2 regions of the Staphylococcus condimenti genome follow, and region 2 is predicted to be linked to the other one. Evidence: predicted binding sites of a transcription regulator. Region 2 holds the regulator's gene; the other holds the start of a gene.
What was found. The regulator LexA, encoded in region 2, represses DNA repair genes until DNA is damaged. The targets are predictions, from matches to a motif close to CGAACATATGTTCG.
Positions count from the first base shown of each region.

Region 1 (5,707 bases), 610 kb from region 2:
TGTCCTTCAGCATAGATTGTATCGAACGCTAAGGAAGACTTACCAGAACCTGATAAGCCTGTCATCACAATTAATTTATTCTTCGGTAATTCTACATCAACATTTTTTAAGTTGTGCGCTCTGGCACCTTTTACAACTATGGATGGTTCTTTCATCTAGATATCACCCTTCTGCCTTTAATTCGAATAACATATCTCTTAATTCCGTTGCTCTTTCAAAGTCTAAATCTTTAGCTGCTTTTTTCATTTCTTTTTCTATATTGGCAATTGTTTTTTCTCGTTCTTTTTTCGTAAGTTTTTTAGGAACCACTTTTTGATCTTTTTCATTTTCTTCTTTTGTTTCAACTGTCGCGCTGATAACATCATGAATTTTCTTATGAATCGTTTGTGGTGTAATACCATGTTCTTCGTTATACTCATTTTGGATTTTACGACGACGTTCTGTTTCATCAATCGCAAACTTCATAGAATCCGTTATTTTATCTGCATACATAATGACTTCGCCATGCTCATTACGTGCAGCACGACCAATGGTTTGCACAAGTGAACGTTCAGAACGTAAGAATCCTTCCTTATCAGCGTCTAAAATGACTACAAGAGATACTTCTGGTATATCGATACCCTCTCTCAACAAGTTGATTCCGACTACAGCATCATAAGTACCCATTCTTAAATCTCGAATAATTTCAATTCGTTCTAATGTCTTAATTTCAGAATGCAGATAGTTGACTTTGATACCTGCTTCTTTCAAATAAGTCGTTAAATCTTCACTCATTTTTTTCGTTAAAGTCGTAATAAGCACACGTTCATTTTTATCTACTCTGTCTTGAATTTCACTTAATAAATCATCAATTTGATTTTTAGTAGGTCTTACATCAATTTTAGGATCTAATAAGCCGGTTGGTCGAATAATTTGTTCTGTCATTTTATCTGTATGTTCTAATTCATACGGACCAGGTGTTGCAGAAACATATACTAATTGTTTGGCTTTTTCCTCAAATTCTTCAAAAGTTAACGGTCTGTTATCAATCGCACTCGGTAATCTGAAACCATGATCAATCAACACTTGCTTACGTGCTCTGTCACCGTTATACATGCCTCGAATTTGTGGTAGAGTAACGTGAGATTCATCAATCATTACAAGCCAATCATCACCAAAATAATCTAACAAAGTATAAGGTGTTGAACCAATCGGACGTAATGTTAAATGAACAGAATAGTTCTCAATTCCTGAGCAAAAGCCCATTTCTCTCATCATTTCCAAATCATAATTCGTACGTTGTTCTAATCTTTGAGCCTCTAACAATTTGTTTTCAGAACGTAATTCTTTTAAACGTTCTTCCAACTCTTTTTCAATTCTTTCAATAGCAAGTTTTAATTTTTCATCACGTGTAACATAGTGAGATGCCGGGAAGATTGAAAAGTGTTCGCGTTGTCTCAATACTTCACCTGTTAAATAATTCACTTCACTGATTCTATCAATTTCATCGCCGAAAAATTCTACACGGATACAAATTTCTTCACGAGAAGCTGGGAATACTTCTACTACATCTCCGCGTACTCTGAACGTACCACGTTTAAAATCAATATCATTTCTTGTATATTGAATATCAACCAAATCTCTTAAAAATTGGCTGCGGTCCATTTCCATGCCTTCTCTAATATTCACAACTAAGTCGCTATATTCATCCGGATTCCCTAAACCAAAGATAGAGCTGACACTCGCAACGATAATTACATCGTCACGTTCAAATAATGAACTTGTTGCTGAGTGGCGCAATTGGTCAATTTCATCGTTAATCGTTGCATCTTTCTCAATAAATGTGTCAGTCGAAGGTACATAAGCTTCCGGTTGATAATAATCATAGAAGCTGACAAAATATTCTACTCTGTTTTCAGGAAACAATTCTTTGAATTCGTTATATAATTGACCGGCAAGTGTCTTGTTATGTGCAATTACAAGTGTCGGTTTACCTACTTCTTTAATTACGTTGCTCATTGTGAACGTTTTACCCGTTCCTGTTGCCCCTAATAATGTTTGATGGCGTTTTCCTGCTTTTATACCCTCTGTCAATTCTTTAATCGCTGCAGGTTGGTCGCCTTGAGGTTCATAACCAGAGACAATTTTAAATGGATGATGTTCCATACAAATTGCAACCTCCTTCTATTTCTAAATCATTTCTTTATTTATACCAATGCATTAAAACACAAATCGGTTGAGACATATATTTTGTCTCAACCTTTCTTTAATAGTTGAGAATTGCTTTACTCATATCTTGCAATACTCATTTATGCATTTAAATTAACCCTATTTACTATGCTCTATATTCTCATTTTTGTATTATCTCAAACTTTCAATATCACTATATATTCTAACAGATTTGTCAAAAAAGATACAAACATCTGTTCGTAATAGCGAAAATTTTTTAGACGAAAAAAGCACTTGTCTACATATGACAAGTACCCTCATTTTATATACCATCTATTTTCATTTAACGATCTTCATCTTCGTGCTGTTTATGGAGATTCAATTGATCAACTATAACAAATCCCGCTAAAAGCGAAACCACATCTATGAAAATAATCCATTCACTATGGAAGAAACCTTTATATATAGAACCACCGATAAGCGTTAAAGTTACAATTGCTCCAACCCATTTATTCTTAGTTACAACACTGAACAATACTACTAGAACACATGGAAAAAACGAAGCACAAAGATACCAAACGAGAACCATAAGTTGTCACCCATCTCTTTTATTTAAAATCGACATCGTTAATTCTCGCAATTCCGATCGTGGGATAAAGTTTTCTGTTAACATTTCCGGAATTACATTTTCAATAAAATCTTGTACAGATACTAAATGATCAAACTGCATAATTGTCTCAAGAGACATCTCATAAATTTCGAAGAACAGAGCATCCGGATTACGCTTTTGTATTTCTCCGAACGTTTCATACAATAAATCAATTTTATCAGCTACAGCAAGTATTTGACCTTCTAAAGAGTCATCTTTACCTTCTTGTAGTCGTTCTCTATAGACATCTTGATATTCTGGAGGAAACTCTTCTCTGATAAAATTATCTACCATTTCTTCTTCTACTTGCGAGAATAATTTTTTCAAATCACGGCTTGCATATTTTACAGGTGTTTTGATATCCCCTGTAAACACTTCTGCAAAATCATGGTTCAACGCCTTTTCATACAAATTTTTCCAGTTAATTTCATTGCCATGTGCTTCTTCCACTGTACCTAAGTATTGAGCGATTTTAGTAACCTTGAATGAATGTGCGGCTACATTATGCTCAAAATATTTAAATTTTCCAGGCAAGCGTATTAGCTTTTCTAGATCTGATAGTCTTTTAAAATATTGATGTACACCCATATCTAGCTCACCCCTTGTCTATTTAATGAGTTATTATACTCGAAAAGTTTATATTCTTGCAAGAACTTTGAAAATACCACCTATATTTTTATATTCCCGCTTGTCTTTTACCCTTTAAATAGTCATTCAACAACTATTTCATGAACAAAAAAGCACTATCCTCAAAATAATGAGAACAGTGCTTATTAATGGTTAAATTAATGAATAAAGTTATATGATGCAGCTTGTCCTGCTGAAAGTGTACGTGAAGTTACAACACCAGGGCCGTAACCATAGTTCATTTCAGATACACGAACTGAACCGTCACCATTTACGCCTTCAACGTAAGCAACATGGCCATATGCACCTGCTGTTGATTGCATGATAGCACCTGCAGTTGGCGTATTATTAACTGTGCGACCTGCGGCAGCGGCAGCATTTGCCCAGTTATTTGCATTTCCCCATAATGAACCTGCTTTACCACCAGCACGTTCGAATACATAAGATGTACATTGACCAGAAGTATAGTAGTTTGCACCTGAATAGTTAGAGTAAGAAGATTGAGCAGCTGGTGCGCTGTAAGAAGCACTGCTGTAATTTCCAGAATAACTTGTTGGTGCTGTATATGATGATGTATATGAACGAGTAGGTGCTGTGTATTCTACATTATTTTCATTAGAATAATAAGCTTGTGGTGCTGTCGTTACTTGTTCTACATTATTATAATTTGAAGTTGTTGGTTGTTTTGCTGATTGACCTTCTTCATTGTAAGCTTGTTTTTCAACTTCTGGTGCAATTTTACCAGTAAATAACGCTTGTAAATGTGCTGCACCTTTATCAGAAACTGCTAAGATATCACCAGGTAAAATTAAATTTGTAAGTCCTGGGTTAAGTTCATGTAATTTATCTACAGAGATATGATGTGTTTTTGCAATTGAATTTAAAGAGTCTCCCGCTTTCACTTCTACAACATCTGTATCCGGCAAGACTAATTGAGTGTCCTTTTTAACTTCGTCTTGGTTTAATTTATTTAAATTTTTAATTTCATTTGTAGTAGTGGCAAACAAAGCTGCGACATCGCTTAATTTAGCGTCTTCTTTAACTACGTGTGTTTGTTCTGCAGACGCGACGCCATTTAATCCTGTAAACACTGTTACCGATGCTGCTGAGAGTAATAAAGCTTTCTTCATTTATTAGTTCATCCTTTGCTGTCATTTTTAATGCATTTAATATAGCACAAAAAATAAGGCAAAAGATTAATGTTAAAAAGTTGTAATATAACCGTTAAAAACCTTTATGTTTCTTTATACTAACTCTTTTTTCTGTATAAAGTACAAATCATTGTCATTACTGTAACCTCCGGCATTTTTAAATCCACTGTAAACTTCATTTCAGTAACATTAATGAATGCATATTGCATGAAAAGTTGATAAAAATAGCTTAGAAGATTTAAAGCGAATAAAAAAATCGAAGTGCTGCTGCACACTTCGATTTTTGAGCAATATTTTTATTATGCTTCACGATTATCCATTTGTGTTCTTAAATATGCTTCAATAAATGGCCCAATTTCTCCGTCCATCACTGCATTCACATTCCCTGTTTCTTCATTTGTACGATGATCTTTTACCATTGAGTAAGGATGGAATACATAAGAACGAATTTGGCTTCCCCATCCGATTTCTTTTTGTTCACCGCGGATTTCAGCCATTTCACGTTCTTGTTCCTCTAATTTCAGTTGATACAATTTGGATTTCAACATTTTCATTGCTGCTTCACGGTTTTTAATTTGAGAACGTTCATTTTGGTTATTTACCACAATTCCAGTCGGATGGTGGGTAATACGGATTGCTGATTCAGTTTTGTTAATATGTTGTCCACCTGCACCAGACGCTCTGAAAGTATCTACTGTAATATCATCAGGATTCACTTCGATTTCAATCTCATTATTACTGAATTCAGGAATCACATCACAAGATACGAATGACGTATGACGACGGCCTGAGGAATCGAAAGGTGAAATACGCACGAGACGGTGTACACCTTTTTCAGCTTTCAAATAACCATACGCATTATGTCCTTTAATGACTAGCGTTACACTTTTAACACCCGCTTCATCACCCGGCAGATAATCTGCGACTTCTACTTTAAAGCCTTGTTGTTCAGCATAACGTTGATACATACGCAATAACATACTTGCCCAGTCTTGAGATTCTGTACCCCCTGCACCTGGATGCAATTCTAAAATTGCATTATTCGCATCATAAGGACCGTTTAATAACAATTGCATTTCAAATTGATCGAGTTTCTCTTTGAAGCCCATTGCTTCTTCTTCTAAATCTGCCT
Region 1 covers NZ_CP015114.1:1,112,425-1,118,131, forward strand. Annotated here, with positions in the region: gene uvrA (excinuclease ABC subunit UvrA) at 1-155, opposite strand, end outside; gene uvrB (excinuclease ABC subunit UvrB) at 163-2,145, opposite strand; gene A4G25_RS05645 (CsbA family protein) at 2,492-2,737, opposite strand; gene A4G25_RS05650 (YfbR-like 5'-deoxynucleotidase) at 2,744-3,385, opposite strand; gene A4G25_RS05655 (COG3942 and LysM peptidoglycan-binding domain-containing protein) at 3,583-4,554, opposite strand; one part of gene prfB (peptide chain release factor 2) at 4,875-5,707, opposite strand, start outside.
Region 1: uvrB (excinuclease ABC subunit UvrB) is a predicted target of LexA. The motif match lies at 2,396-2,409, and genes of this name have one in related genera.

Region 2 (5,707 bases):
GGATATTCTTCTGAATATTTATCTACTAATTTTTTCCATGCTGCTTCATTTTCATCAGCACGTTTTAACATTGTGTTATTGAAAATATCGTAGACTTCATCTGGAACGTAGAAACGTTTTTCAGGATCTAAATGATAGTTTTCAATTGTTAATTTACGTTCATCTTCACCTAGTGGTGCACCATGCACACCATGTGTACCTGATTTGTTCGGTGAACCATAACCAATAACAGTTTTCACTTCAATCATTGTAGGTCCTTTTTGTTTTTTAGCTTCTTCGATAGCGTTATTGATTTCTTCTAAATCATTACCATCTTTAACTAAAATGTGATTCCAACCATATGCTTCAAAACGTTGTTTGATGTTTTCAGAGAAGGCTTTATCTAAGTCGCCGTCTAATGAGATATCGTTTGAATCATAAAGTGCAATTAATTTATCTAATTGCAAGTGGCCTGCTAATGAAGCTGCTTCATGAGAGATACCTTCCATTAAGTCACCATCAGAAGCCAATACATAAGTGTAATGATCTACTACGTTTGCATCAGGTTTATTGAATTTACCTGCTAAATGATTTTCAGCCATTGCCATTCCCACAGACATAGCAAAACCTTGGCCAAGTGGACCTGTTGTAACTTCTACACCTTGTGTGTGTCTAAATTCAGGATGTCCAGGTGTTTTAGAGTCCCATTGTCTAAATTGTTTCAACTCTTCTAATTCTAAGCTGCCTGATACGTGAAGTAAGCTGTAAAGCAATGCAGAACCATGTCCTGCAGACAAGATGAATCTATCTCTATTAAAGTATTCATTTGAATTAGGATTAAAGTTCAAATGACGTGTCCAAAGCGTATATGCCATTGGCGCAGCACCCATCGGTAAACCTGGATGACCAGAATTTGCTTTCTCAACTGCATCAATACTTAATGCTCTTATCGTATTAACTGCAAGTTCATCTTTTTTGTCAAACATCAATAAAACTTCCTTTCTATACAGCATCATTTTATGCCATTATACATTATCTATAGTTGGTTTTACATTTATTGTTCTTATGAAACCGTTACCAATCTAAATAAATTAATTACTCTTTTACTTTTTTATAAAAAAATACCGTCTCAACACTACGCTGAGGCGGTATGGTTCTATATTCGAAATCAAATTCAACTCTTGATTTTAGCTTCTTTTATTTTGATCACGTTGTATCTTTTTCAATTTATCCGGAGTTACGTCGTTACCTTCAGGGTCTAATACTTTCGTATTTTCGATTTGTTGCTTAAATCCTTCGCGGAAAGTATCAAGATATTTTTGATGTAATTCCGCTCTTTCTTTAGCTTCTTCTTTCGTTAAACCTTCTTCTTTTTTCTTCTTAGAAAGTTCATTAATTCTATTAATTGTTCTTTTATGTTCTTCAGACATGTGTATACCCTCCATCACGTTAATAATCATTTATAATATCAAATTATTCTTTAAAACAAAAATGATACTCTGTTTATTTTTGTTTTCCCTATTTCAACAGGTAATACACTTCATTAGAACTAAAGATTTTAATGCAGAACAGCTATTAAAGGTTTACTTTCTTGTTCGCCATCTGCTTTAATATATCCTTCACGTTCGGCTTTTTGTTCTGCTTTAGTCGATATTGTATGATCTGTCATTTCGTACACTTGTTCTTTGCCATCTGTTTGGTTTGCACTTATAATAAAAGCTGAGAATAGTACAAAAGAAGTTAACAACACTGCAGAATAAGCTAAAAAAGCTGATTGGTATTTCTTAATCATTTTCCAACACTCCCAGAACATTTGTTTGTATTAACACAATATCAGAACGACTGTTCGCTGTCAATACTTTTGCGAACAAATGTTTGTAAATGTGCTGTTCGCATGCTATAATAAGAACAAACTAGAAGAGGATGTGCTTTAATATGACAGAATTAACGAAACGTCAAAGCGAAATTTATGAATATATAAAAACAGTTGTCCATACAAAAGGTTATCCGCCAAGTGTAAGAGAAATTGGAGAAGCTGTCGGATTAGCGTCTAGTTCAACTGTACATGGACATTTATCCAGACTTGAAAGTAAAGGTTACATCAGACGTGATCCTACAAAACCAAGAGCAATTGAAATTGTAAGTGACCAACTTGAAGAAAATGCTGAAATGGAAGGTACTATCCATGTTCCTGTAATCGGTAAAGTTACTGCCGGTGTTCCTATTACTGCTGTTGAAAATATTGAAGAATATTTCCCGCTTCCCGAACACTTAACTTCTACTCATAATAGCGACATTTTCATCTTAAACGTAGTTGGAGACAGTATGATTGAAGCTGGTATTCTCGATGGCGACAAAGTCATTGTCCGCAGCCAAACAATTGCTGAAAACGGCGATATTATCGTAGCAATGACTGAAGATGATGAAGCTACTGTAAAACGTTTCTACAAAGAGAAACATCGTTATCGTTTGCAGCCAGAAAACAGCACGATGGATCCTATTTATTTAGAACACGTTACCGTTTTAGGTAAAGTTGTAGGTTTATTCAGAGAACTATAATATACCTTTTCTGTTTGCATATTATCTCTTCTTAATATCCAGAACGTAAAAATCACCTCAGGACTGAAATTTTTCAGACCCGAGGTGATTTATTTTTTTAACCTGTATAGTTTTCTGTCCAGAACGGTTGTCTCTCTTCGTTGAAACTTACACCCACGCCTAAATTCTTAAAGTTAGATTGCAAGATATTTTTTCGATGGCCCGCTGAATTCATCAAACCTTCATGTGCGAAAATACTGCTTTGTTGGCCATAAGCTAAATTTTCACCTGCTGATTGATATTCGATGCCATCTTTTTGCATTCTATCAAAAGGTGATTCACCTTTAAGGTTATTATGATCAAAGAAGTGATTATCTGCCATATCCTTACTATGTTTACGTGCAGTATCCGATAATGGTTGATTGTATTTTAATACTGATTTATCTTTTTGAACACGTTCTGAATTGACTAAATCAAAATCTTGTAATTCAAAACCTTTTTCAAGTGAAGATGAAGGTGCTCCATATTGCTGTGCTAGACGGTTCTCCATTGTTTTACTCACTTGCAAGAGTCCCTTCACTTGATTATTTTCATGTTGATCATAAAATACAGTCGTATATATATTGTCTTTATTAAACACATCATACTCATCATTATCTAACTCAAATCGATAATTCCCTTTAGTAATTGAATCTAGCGGTTTGCCCATGCGTGTTCGGACAGTATCTTGTGGTGTTCCGTATTTAATCTTAGATTTAGACGAAATAACATTTTGGTTCGTATACATCGCATTTACTTTGTTATCAATATAACTGATCATGATAAATGAATGATATTGATTATGATAGGTATACCATTTCAAACCATATTCATTGGCAGTTACCCTTTGAGGTTGTCCTAACTGTTTTTCCACTTGCGTTTTATCCATATTCATCTGAATATTTCTAATCGCAAAATCTTGTTTGTCAGGAACTTTCAACGCTTCATCATTGACGCTTTCTTTTGCTGCTAAAGCTTGGATTTTGCCTCTTGCTTGTTCTTGTATATGTTCCATCCACGGTGTTTCTTTTACCGGCATGCATAATGCGATAAGTAAAAACACCGTGACTAGTCCAAACCATTTTCTAATTTTGGACACCTCCGCACATTAGTACAAAACCTTAGTCTCTGTCACCGTTGAAAATAGAATTTCTCACAATGACATAATCTACTTTGCGTAAAGAATCTAAATCTTTACCGCCTGCATATGAAATTGAACTTTGCAAGTCTTGTTGCATTTCAGTCAATGTATCAGCTAATGTACCTTTATGTTCAACAAACATCTTTTTACCTTCAACATTTTTATGTTCGCCTTTTTGGAACTCTGACGCACTGCCGAAGTATTCTTTATAAAGTTTACCGTCTAATTCAACAGTTTCTCCAGGTGATTCTTCATGTGCAGCAAATAATGATCCGACCATAACCATAGAAGCACCGAAGCGGATAGATTTAGCAATATCACCGTGTGTTCTGATACCGCCATCAGCAATCATTGGTTTACGAGCTGCTTTGCTACAATGGTTAATAGCAGCTAATTGCCAACCGCCTGTACCAAAACCAGTTTTAATTTTAGTAATACATACACGTCCAGGTCCGATACCTACTTTAGTAGCATCTGCTCCTGCATTTTCAAGTTCTCTTACTCCTTCAGGTGTACCTACATTTCCTGCAATTACAAAAGTATCAGGCAAATAAGATTTAATCTGACGGATCATATTAATTACTTGTTCTGAATGTCCATGTGCAATATCAATTGTGATATATTCCGGTTTTAATCCTTCTTCTGCTAATTCTTTAACGAAATCATACTCTTTATCTTTAACACCTACTGAAATAGATGCGAATAATCCTTTATCTTGCATTTTTTTGATGAAAGGAATACGACCTTCTTCATCAAAACGATGCATAATATAGAAATAATCGTTTTCAGCAAACCATTCAGCTAATTTTTCATTCATAACTGTTTGCATATTTGCTGGTACGACTGGCAATTTGAATCGTTTAGGACCGAATTGAACGCTTGTGTCGCACTCTGAACGGCTCTTTACGATACATTTATTTGGAATCAATTGTACATCTTCATAATCAAATATCTTCATTTAAAACACCTTACCCATACTCTTTATTTATTTTTTCCAAAATATCCAATGTATATCATACTATCTAGGAGTACAATTTACCAACTAAAAATTCATATTTCGAGTTAAATTTGAACAAAAAAGAACACATTTCATAAAAGAAATGTGTATTCTAAAACTAAGCACTCATTATATGGTTGATAATCTTACCAACTTGCTTTTTTAACGCCTGGAATTTGACCTTTATGCGCATGGTCTCTGAATGCGATACGTGACATTTCGAATTTTCTCATTACACCACGTGGTCTTCCAGTAACTTTACATCTGCGAGTTAAACGTGTAGGTGATGAATCTCTTGGTAATTTTTGTAAACCTTCATAGTCACCTTTAGCTTTCAACTCTTGACGTTTTGCGTAATATTTAGCAACGAGTTCTTCTCGTTTTTGTTCTTTAACAACTTTTGATTTTTTTGCCATTAAAGTTCCTACCTTTCATTAATAATTGTTTATAATCGTAATTATTACGATTTATATCATAACACAAATTTGGACTTTATCAATACATTTTGCTCATTTTTCCGAGCAAAGTTGTTTACTAATTGGAATTTTTTCTATAGAATAGAATACATTGAGCTTATGCACCATTATTCAAACCATATCTTGCACGTTATGCATGATTATGGTAAATTTAAGTGCGTAAGTATTGCTAATAACTTAATAGAAAGGGTGTCTACATTGCGCGTAAACGTAACTTTAGCTTGCACAGAATGCGGCGACCGTAATTATATTACTACTAAAAACAAACGTAACAATCCTGAACGTATTGAATTAATGAAATATTGTCCAAGATTAAAAAAATATACATTACACCGCGAAACTAAATAATCTAATGAAATTAAGTTATCTTTTCAAAATGATAACGACGAAACGACGATAGTGAACTTACCGTTAAATATAACGTTTAAGTTCACTTTTTTTATTTTTAACGGGTATTCAATATACACCTTTAAGGCAGTTTTGTCTATCCCCTATCCTTTTTTGCTGTGATAGAGAGGATCTGAAAAGAAATCCCCT
Region 2 covers NZ_CP015114.1:504,997-510,703, forward strand. Annotated here, with positions in the region: gene tkt (transketolase) at 1-965, opposite strand, end outside; gene A4G25_RS02555 (DUF896 domain-containing protein) at 1,167-1,409, opposite strand; gene sosA (DNA damage-induced cell division inhibitor SosA) at 1,538-1,771, opposite strand; gene lexA (transcriptional repressor LexA) at 1,915-2,538, shown strand; gene A4G25_RS02570 (CAP domain-containing protein) at 2,636-3,655, opposite strand; gene guaC (GMP reductase) at 3,678-4,655, opposite strand; gene rpsN (30S ribosomal protein S14) at 4,841-5,110, opposite strand; gene rpmG (50S ribosomal protein L33) at 5,369-5,518, shown strand.